2 linked regions of the Pontimicrobium sp. SW4 genome follow. Each later gene encodes a partner of the first gene's protein in a complex. Links are inferred from orthologs where the notes say so. Each region holds a gene or a part of one and is shown in the gene's direction. Other genes may lie near its edges.

Region 1 (5,217 bases):
TTACGTAAATATGCAAGTTCGAAAGAACTTCCTCGTATTCTTAATGGTCTTGGTATTGCCATTGTTTCTACTTCTCATGGAGTAATGACAGGTAAACAAGCACAAAGAGAAAATGTAGGTGGTGAAGTATTGTGTTACGTATACTAATTTAAAGCCCAAAAGAAATGTCAAGAATAGGAAATAATCCAGTAGCCATTCCAGAAGGCGTAACAGTTGATGTTAAAGAAAATGTCGTGACTGTTAAAGGTAAATTAGGAGAGTTAACACAAAACTACGATTCTATAGAAATTAAAGTTGAAGATAGTAACATTATGGTTACTCGTTCTTCAGATACTAAAGATCAAAAAGCAAAACATGGTTTATACAGATCATTAATGCATAACATGATTGAGGGTGTATCTAAAGGATGGACTAAAGAATTAGAATTAGTAGGAGTAGGATATAGAGCAAGTAATCAAGGGCAGAAACTAGATTTAGCTTTAGGTTTTTCTCATAACATTGTATTAGACATTGCTCCAGAGATCAAGGTTGAAACAATTTCAGAAAAAGGAAAGAATCCTATAGTAAAGTTAACTTCACATGACAAACAATTAGTAGGTCAAGTAGCGGCAAAAATCCGTGGATTTAGACCACCTGAGCCTTATAAAGGTAAAGGAGTTAAGTTTGTAGGAGAAGAAATTAGAAGAAAAGCAGGTAAATCAGCATAATAAGTAAGTTATGGCATTATCAAAGAACGATAGAAGACAAAGAATACAAAACAGAATTCGTAAAATAGTTTCAGGAACTGAAACTAGACCAAGATTATCTGTTTTTAGAAGTAATAAAGAAATTTACGCGCAAATAATTGATGACGTAAGTGGTAAAACTATTAGTACAGCATCTTCTAGAGACAAGGACATCAGTTCAAAAGGAACAAAAACAGAAGTTGCTACTTTAGTAGGTAAAAGCGTTGCTGAAAAAGCTTTAAAAGCAGGTGTAGAGACTATCTCTTTCGATAGAGGTGGATATTTATACCATGGTAGAGTAAAATCATTAGCCGAAGGAGCTAGAGAAGCAGGACTTAAATTCTAAGAAATTATGTATCAAAAATACAAAAGCGCAGAGTTAGTAAAACCAAGTGGATTAGATCTAAAAGATCGTTTAGTTGGTGTGCAAAGAGTTACAAAAGTAACAAAAGGTGGTAGAGCATTTGGTTTCTCGGCAATCGTAGTGGTTGGAGATGAAGCTGGTGTTGTAGGACATGGTTTAGGAAAATCTAAAGATGTTGCTAGTGCAATTGCAAAAGCAGTAGAAGATGCTAAGAAAAACCTAGTTCGAATTCCTATTATTAAAGGAACATTACCTCATGAACAAAAAGGTAAATACGGTGGAGCAAGAGTAAATATTATTCCTGCAGCACCTGGTACAGGAGTTATTGCTGGTGGAGCTGTAAGAACAGTTTTAGAAGCAGTAGGTGTTCATGATGTATTATCGAAATCTCAAGGTTCATCAAACCCTCATAACGTGGTAAAAGCTACTTTTGATGCTTTATTGCAATTAAGAGATGCTAGACTTATTGCTAAGAACAGAGGAATTTCTTTAGAAAAAGTTTTTAACGGATAATTAAGGATACGATGGCTAAGATTAAAGTAACAAAAGAAAAAAGTGCAATCAATCGTACAAAAAGACAAAAGCTAACATTATTAGCTCTAGGCTTAAAAAAGATTGGTCAAACTGTAGAACACGATGCTACACCAAATATTCTTGGTATGGTTAATAAAGTTAAACATTTAGTTTCTGTTAAGGAAGCTTAAAAATATAAACTGAAATGGATTTAAGTAATTTAAAACCTGCAGAAGGTTCAGTTAACAATAATAGTAAACGCGTTGGTCGTGGACAAGGTTCTGGAAAAGGTGGTACCGCTACAAGAGGTCACAAAGGAGCTAAGTCTCGTTCTGGTTATTCTAGAAAATTAGGTTTTGAAGGTGGACAAATGCCACTTCAAAGACGTGTGCCAAAGTTTGGTTTTACTAACATTAACCGTAAAGAATATCAAGGGATAAACCTAGATACTTTACAACAAATGGTTGACGATAAGAAAATAAAAGGTACTGTAGATTTAGATACATTTGCTGCATTCCGTTTAGCTGGTAAAAATGAACTAGTTAAAATATTAGGAAGAGGTGAATTAAAAGCTAAATTAAAAGTATCTGCTCATAAATTTACTGCTTCAGCAAAAGCTGCAATAGAAGCTGCTGGAGGAGAAGCTGTAACTTTATAATAAGACCCAACAAACAATGAAATTAATAGAGACTTTAAAGAATGTTTGGAAAATAACGGAACTAAAAGATAGAATCATTCTTACTTTAGGAATGCTTTTAGTCTATCGTTTTGGAGCACAAGTTGTGCTTCCTGGTATTGATGCAAGTAAATTAGGTGCTCTTGGTGATAATACAGAACAAGGACTATTAGGTTTACTTAACGCCTTTACAGGAGGAGCCTTTGCAAATGCATCTGTGTTTGCATTGGGTATTATGCCTTATATCTCTGCATCTATTGTAGTACAGTTAATGGGAATTGCGATTCCTTACTTGCAAAAACTACAAAAAGAAGGAGCTAGTGGTCAAAAGAAGATAACACAAATAACACGTTGGTTAACCATTGCTATATGTATGGTTCAAGCTCCAGGTTATTTAGTAAGCTTACCTTCTTTAGGAATACCTCAAGAAGCATTTTTATTAGGTCAAGGAGGTTTGTTTTACTTCTCTTCAATTGTAATCTTAGTTACTGGCTGTATTTTTGCAATGTGGTTAGGAGAAAAAATTACAGATAAAGGAATAGGTAATGGTATCTCTCTATTAATTATGGTTGGTATTATTGCAACATTGCCAGTATCTTTTGTACAAGAATATGCAGCAAGAGTTACTGAGTCTAATGGAGGATTAATTATGATTCTTATAGAGTTAGTAATTTGGTTTGTAATTATCTTAGCATCAGTAATGCTAGTAATGGCTGTACGTAAAATTGCAGTACAATATGCACGTAGAACTGCCTCTGGTGGTTATGAGAAAAATGTGTTTGGATCTAGACAATACATTCCATTAAAGCTAAATGCATCAGGAGTTATGCCAATAATTTTTGCACAAGCAATTATGTTTGTACCTGGATTAATAGGTGGAATGGATTTTATGAAAGATTCTAATGTAGGACAGTGGTTGCAAGCTCAATTTTCGGATATATTTGGATTGTGGTATAATGTAGTATTTGCTTTATTAATTATAATATTCACATATTTTTATACAGCAATTACAGTGCCTACAAACAAAATGGCAGATGATTTAAAACGTAGTGGTGGTTTTATTCCAGGGATTCGTCCAGGAACTGAAACATCAGAATATTTAGATAAAATAATGTCGCAAATAACATTACCAGGTTCTATATTCTTAGCTTTAATAGCAGTGTTCCCTGCATTTATTGTAAAGCTAATGAACGTACAACAAGGTTGGGCATTATTCTTTGGTGGTACATCACTATTAATTATGGTTGGAGTTGCAATTGATACGATGCAGCAAGTGAATTCATACTTGTTGAACAAACATTATGATGGCTTGATGAAGACAGGTAAAAATAGAAAAGGCTAAAAACCTAATTACTATGGCAAAGCAAGCAGCAATAGAACAAGACGGAACAATAATAGAAGCATTGTCAAATGCTATGTTTCGTGTAGAATTAGAAAATGGTCACATTGTGACTGCACATATTTCTGGTAAAATGCGTATGCATTATATTAAGTTATTACCAGGAGACAAAGTGAAATTAGAAATGAGTCCTTATGATTTGACAAAGGCTCGCATAACTTATAGATACTAATAATAAGTACAGATGAAAGTAAGAGCATCAGTAAAAAAGCGTAGCGCAGATTGCAAAATTGTGCGTAGAAAAGGTAGACTTTACGTCATTAACAAAAAGAATCCTAGATTCAAACAAAGACAAGGGTAATTATGGCAAGAATTGCAGGTGTAGACATACCAAAACAAAAAAGAGGAGTAATCTCTTTAACTTATATCTATGGAATAGGTAGAAGTAGAGCAAAAGAAATTTTAGCTACTGCTAAAGTTGACGAAAGTACTAAAGTTCAAGATTGGACTGACGATGAAATTGGAGCAATCCGTGATACTGTTGGTACATTTAAAATTGAAGGTGAATTACGTTCTGAAACACAATTAAACATTAAGCGATTAATGGATATTGGATGTTACAGAGGTATTCGTCATAGAGCTGGTCTTCCATTAAGAGGGCAACGTACTAAAAACAACTCTAGAACTAGAAAAGGTAGAAGAAAAACAGTTGCTAACAAGAAAAAAGTAACTAAATAATAATTAAAGACATTAGTCATTAGTAATGAGACGTTAGATGAATCTGTCTGAAATGTAAAAGTCTAGGATTCTAACAACTAAATGCTAACAACTAGAAACTAAAAAACATGGCAAAGTCAAGTACTAAAAAACGTAAAGTTATAGTAGAATCTGCAGGAGAAGCACATATTACAGCTTCTTTTAATAACATTATCATTTCTCTTACCAACAAAAAAGGTGACGTAATTTCTTGGTCATCAGCTGGTAAAATGGGATTTAGAGGATCTAAGAAAAATACGCCTTACGCTGCACAATTAGCTGCAGAAGATGCTTTAAACGTTGCTAAAGAAGCAGGTTTAAAGAAAGTAAAAGTGTATGTTAAAGGTCCTGGTAATGGTAGAGAATCTGCTATTAGATCAATTCATAATGGTGGTATTGAAGTTACAGAAATTATTGATGTAACACCAACACCTCATAATGGATGTAGACCTCCAAAACGTAGAAGAGTTTAATCTGAATAATTTCAGATTATTTAAATAGAAATAAAACAACAAGTATCAACAAGAGATAACTGATTATCGAAGGATAAGATTAAGACCTTAATTCATAATCACTCTTAAAACAAATTAAAAATGGCAAGATATACTGGTCCTAAAACTAAAATAGCACGTAAATTCGGAGAAGCTATTTTTGGAGAAGATAAATCTTTTGAAAAAAGAAATTACCCTCCAGGTCAACACGGAAACGCAAGACGTCGTGGAAAAAAATCTGAATATGCAATCCAATTAATGGAGAAGCAAAAAGCAAAATACTCTTACGGTATTTTAGAACGTCAATTTAGAAACATGTTTAAACAAGCAACTGCAGCACCAGGAATTACAGG
Region 2 (4,999 bases), 1.6 Mb from region 1 along the record:
AGCATCTTATTTAAGTGATGCACCTTGGCCAGCAACAAAAGATGAATTAATCGATTACTCTATTAGAACAGGAGCTCCACTAGAAGTAGTTGAGAACTTACAATCTATTGAGGACGAAGGTGACTCCTATGATTCTATTCAGGAAATATGGCCAGATTATCCAACAGACGAAGATTATCTTTGGAATGAGGATGAATATTAAATGAAACCATAAAAAATAGTTAAAAAGTCTCGCTTGAGGCTTTTTTTATGCGCTATTTTTTCATTAAACATAACAACAAATAGTATCTTTGACTACCTATAGATCAAAGACTAAAAACAAATCAATATAATGAGTATTTTAAATTCTGTACTTAAAGTATTTGTCGGAGACAAATCCAAACAAGACGTTAAGGCAATTATGCCTATTGTCAATCAAATAAAATCCTTTGAGTCACAACTAGAAAGCTTATCACACGATGAGCTTAGAGCAAAAACCTTAGAGTTTAAATCTAAAATAGCAGATGCTCGTAAAAACATTGAAGATGAAATAAATAAACTTCAAGAAGAAGCAGATGTTACTGAAGATATAGATAGAAAAGAAGATATCTATCAAGAAATAGATAAGTTAAAAGACGACTCCTATAATATTACTGAAGAAACCTTAAACGAAATTCTTCCTGAGGCCTTTGCAGTGGTAAAAGAAACGGCAAAGCGTTTTGTAAATAATACCGAAATTAAGGTAACTGCAAATGCTTTTGATAGAGAAGTATCTGGTGAAAATGACTATGTAAACCTTGATGGCGAACATGCTATTTGGTCTAACTCTTGGGACGCTGCTGGAAAACCAATTACTTGGGATATGGTGCATTACGATGTACAATTAATTGGTGGTATTGCCATGCATCAAGGTAAAATTGCCGAAATGCAAACTGGTGAGGGTAAAACTTTGGTTGCTACGCTTCCTGTATACTTAAATGCATTAGCCGAAAAGGGAGTTCACCTTGTAACAGTAAATGATTATTTAGCAAAACGTGATAGTGCGTGGATGGCTCCTATTTTTCAATTTCATGGAATGAGTATTGATTGTATTGATTATCATCAACCAAACTCTGCATCTCGTAAAAAAGCTTACAACGCTGATATCACTTATGGTACCAATAACGAATTTGGCTTCGATTATTTACGTGATAATATGGCACATTCGCCTGACGATTTAGTTCAACGACCTCATCATTATGCCATTGTCGATGAGGTAGATTCGGTACTTGTAGATGACGCTAGAACACCTTTGATTATTTCTGGTCCAATTCCGCAAGGAGATAGACATGAATTTAATGAGCTAAAACCAAAAGTTGACGATATTGTTAATGTACAGCGTAAATATTTAACAGGAGTATTAGCTGAAGCTAAAAAATTGATTGCAGCTGGAGATACTAAAGAAGGTGGTTTTCAATTACTTCGTGTATATAGAGGTATTCCAAAAAATAAAGCACTTATCAAGTTTTTAAGTGAAGAAGGTGTAAAGCAATTACTTCAAAAAACTGAGAACTTTTACATGCAAGACAACAACAGGGAAATGCCCAAAGTTGATGCCGAATTGTACTATGTAATTGACGAAAAAAACAATCAAATTGAATTAAGTGATAAAGGTGTAGAATATCTTTCTGGTAAGGATGACCCAGATTTCTTTGTAATGCCAGAAATGGGAACTGAAATTGCTAAAATTGAAGCCCAAGGTCTTACATCTGAAGAAGAAGCTAATTTAAAAGAAGAACTATTTCGTGATTTTGGCATAAAATCTGAACGAATTCATACCCTAAATCAGCTTTTAAAAGCTTATGCTTTATTTGAAAAAGACACTCAATATGTGGTGATGGAAAATAAAGTAATGATTGTTGATGAGCAAACTGGGCGTATAATGGATGGTCGTCGTTATAGTGATGGTTTACACCAAGCGATTGAAGCTAAGGAAAATGTGAAAATTGAAGCTGCCACACAAACATTTGCGACAGTTACGTTACAGAATTATTTCCGTATGTATCGAAAACTATCTGGTATGACAGGTACTGCAGTGACTGAGGCTGGAGAATTTTGGGAAATATATAAATTGGATGTTGTTGAAATTCCTACTAACCGACCGATTGCTCGTGATGATAAAGAGGATTTAGTTTATAAAACGAAGAGAGAAAAATATAATGCAGTTATAGATGATGTTACAAAGCTATCAGAAGCTGGACGTCCTGTTTTAATTGGAACAACATCTGTTGAAATTAGTGAGTTACTTGGCAAAATGCTAAGTATTCGAAAAATACCGCACAATGTATTAAACGCAAAGCAACACAAAAAAGAAGCCGAAATTGTTGACCAAGCTGGTAAATCTGGACAGGTAACTATTGCTACCAATATGGCTGGTCGTGGTACAGATATTAAGCTTAGTGATGAAGTTAAAGCTGCTGGAGGTCTTGCCATTGTTGGTACAGAGCGTCACGATTCGCGTCGTGTAGACAGACAGTTACGTGGTCGTGCTGGACGACAAGGAGACCCAGGAAGCTCACAATTTTATGTGTCGCTAGAAGATAACTTAATGCGTCTTTTTGGTAGTGAGCGAATTGCTAAAATGATGGATAGAATGGGATTACAAGAAGGTGAAGTGATTCAGCATTCTATGATTTCAAAGTCTATTGAACGTGCTCAGAAAAAAGTAGAGGAAAATCAGTTTGGTGTTCGTAAACGATTATTAGAGTATGATGATGTGATGAACGCACAACGTGAAGTAGTTTACAAACGTCGTTTTCATGCACTATTTGGAGAACGTTTGCGAGTGGATTTAGCAAATATGATTTTTGATACATCTGAAATTATTGCAGAAACTAATAAAGAAGCTAACGATTATAAGAATTTTGAGTTTGAATTAATTCGTTACTTCTCTTTGAGTTCACCAATTTCTGAAGAAGAGTTTGAAAACCTTTCTGCTAAAGAAATCTCCTCTACTATTTATAAAGCTGCATTTGCGCATTATAAAGAAAAAATGGAACGCAATGCAGATTTAGCGTTTCCTGTGATTAAAAATGTGTACCAAACACAACGTGATAGATTTAAACGAATTGTAGTTCCTTTTACAGATGGCATTAAAAATTTACAAGTAATTACTGATCTTGAAAAAGCCTATGAAACAAATGGAAAACAATTAATTACCGATTTTGAAAAAAATATATCGTTAGCTATTATTGATGATGCTTGGAAAACACATCTTCGTAAAATGGACGAATTAAAGCAATCTGTACAATTAGCTGTTCATGAACAAAAAGATCCATTGTTAATTTACAAATTTGAGTCATTTGAGTTGTTCAAAGACATGATTGACCAAGTAAATAAAGATGTAATTTCATTCTTGTTTAAAGGTGAAATTCCGCAAGAAACTGCTAATGTTATTCAAGAAGCTAAAACACGTAAACGAGAAAATGTAAAAACTACTAAGGAAGATATACAAAATCTAGATGAACGTTCTGCCGAATCTAGAGCTGCTGGAAACACACAACGTCAACAGCAAGTTGTTGAAACCATTGTAAGAGAGCGACCAAAAATAGGACGTAATGATCGTGTAACGATTAAGAACGTGATGAGCGGTGAAAGTAAAATCCTTAAGTATAAACAAGCAGAGCCTTTAATTATAAAAGGTGATTGGGTGTTGACTGAAGATTAATAAAAATGTCTTTCTGAGGAATGGAAAAATCTCAAGAAAGGAAACTGAAAACAAGAAAATCTGGACTTTCAATAAGTTCAGATTTTTTTATTGCATAACAATGTTACTGTACTTAGCATTTACAAGAATGGTTTTGTTTGTAGAAGTATTTTTTGGGTAATTTTTAATTACTTTTTTGTCGGTTCGTTCACCATTAAACTTAGAGCGATCTCCTTTAAAGAGTAAATCGTAATTTGATTTTGGTAATTTAATTTTTGCATCACTATTTTCTAAAACTACATTTAGGTTGGTAAAAGAATCTAGAATATTATGTATGGTTAACTCTCCAAAACTTCCATCTATAATTGAGCTTCCAGCTAAATAATCAATATTAATGTTAGAAGAATTAGAATATAGTACTAGCGACTTTACATTTTTCAATAAAGCTTCATCTACATATTTAAGTGTTAACTCACCTTCATCCCAATAATTCACTAACACAGGTGAATAAGATGCATTGATGGAAGTGGCACTTCCATCAATACGATCTGCTAATAAACTTGAATGCGATATATTTGCTTTAAGGTTGTGAATTACCGCGGCAAACTTAAGTTCTCCATGACGCACATTCACCTTTAACTTAGTATCCTTAGGCATTTTTATCTTGATTGTTTTTTTAACCTTACTATTTTTCTTCTCTAGGTCTTCAAAACGTTTTTCAAATTCTTCTTCTTTTCCTTCCCATTCTTCTTCGAATTCTTTCATACGCTCCTCAATAACCTTACCTTTTTCTTCCCATTCTTTGCCAAACCTTTCACCAAATCTTTCTCCCCATTCTTCCATGTCTTTTGCCCATTTTCCATCAAATTTTTTACTAAATTCTTCTCCCCATTTTTCCATGTCCTTCCCAAATTTCTCTCCAAATTTTTCACCAAATTTATCTCCCCATTTTTCCATACGAGCTGAATAACCATCCCAATCTGTTTTAGAAAACTCTCTAGCCCATTTTTTCATATCTTCCTTATAACCTTTACCATATTTGTCTTCAAACTCTTGACTCCATCTATCCAAGTAAGGCTCTCCTTCTTTTTTATATTTTTCAACATCGAATTGAACATTGTGCACGCCTTTTGGTAATTCAGGCAACTCAGGAATTTTAGGCATTTCTGGAAACTCAAAATTCATTTCTGGCATCCTTGGCATTTCAGGCATCTCTGGCATTTCAGGAATTTCGGGAATATGTATATTAATATCCTTTAATACATCTAAGCCTGAGAAGTCAAAATCAAAGTTATAAGGACCTCCAAATCCTCCTATACTTTCAATAGACACATT

The links. The genes of interacting proteins can lie anywhere in the genome.
Region 2: the proteins of secY (region 1) and secA are in contact, whole or in part, in a crystal structure (PDB 3DIN), measured with the Thermotoga maritima proteins. The link is inferred for Pontimicrobium sp. SW4 from one-to-one orthologs. Residues at the interface, in WP_004081795.1 of Thermotoga maritima: Glu108, Gly109, Glu110, Glu111, Ala236, Glu237, Arg238, Arg239, Ile240, Thr241, Ile242, Gln243, Tyr244, Ala245, Arg246, Arg247, Val248, Thr249, Gly250, Arg251, Arg252, Val253, Tyr254, Gly256, Ala257, Ser258, Thr259, Tyr260, Leu261, Pro262; in WP_004082002.1 of Thermotoga maritima: Glu261, Ala262, Arg263, Lys300, Ala301, Arg302, Thr303, Ile304, Ile305, Leu323, Tyr324, Asp325, Pro326, Val329, Ser330, Tyr333, Ile336, Lys340, Phe345, Val349, Glu363, Phe364, Tyr374, Ser375, Gly376, Gly377, Glu393, Ile395, Thr482, Ser483.

Annotation. Positions count from the first base shown.
Region 1 is NZ_CP157199.1:2,362,540-2,367,756, reverse strand. What follows is about bases 1,460-4,448. They hold secY (preprotein translocase subunit SecY), read left to right. Parts: upstream 1,460-2,276; coding sequence 2,277-3,620; downstream 3,621-4,448. Other genes in these bases: rpsM (30S ribosomal protein S13), read left to right, coding at 3,981-4,355; ykgO (type B 50S ribosomal protein L36), read left to right, coding at 3,862-3,978; infA (translation initiation factor IF-1), read left to right, coding at 3,634-3,849; rplO (50S ribosomal protein L15), read left to right, coding at 1,808-2,260; rpmD (50S ribosomal protein L30), read left to right, coding at 1,614-1,793. Also shown: rpsH (30S ribosomal protein S8), read left to right, coding at 1-147; rplF (50S ribosomal protein L6), read left to right, coding at 165-707; rplR (50S ribosomal protein L18), read left to right, coding at 718-1,071; more of rpsE, read left to right, coding at 1,078-1,459; rpsK (30S ribosomal protein S11), read left to right, coding at 4,463-4,846; rpsD (30S ribosomal protein S4), read left to right, coding at 4,967-5,217. UniProt on the Escherichia coli protein: The central subunit of the protein translocation channel SecYEG. Consists of two halves formed by TMs 1-5 and 6-10.
Region 2 is NZ_CP157199.1:770,577-775,575, reverse strand. The notes cover bases 1-3,885. They hold secA (preprotein translocase subunit SecA), read left to right. Parts: upstream 1-331; coding sequence 332-3,685; downstream 3,686-3,885. Other genes in these bases: ABGB03_RS03615 (hypothetical protein), read right to left, coding at 3,773-3,885; ABGB03_RS03625 (DUF2795 domain-containing protein), read left to right, coding at 1-202. Outside these bases: more of ABGB03_RS03615, read right to left, coding at 3,886-4,999. UniProt on the Escherichia coli protein: Required for protein export, interacts with the SecYEG preprotein conducting channel.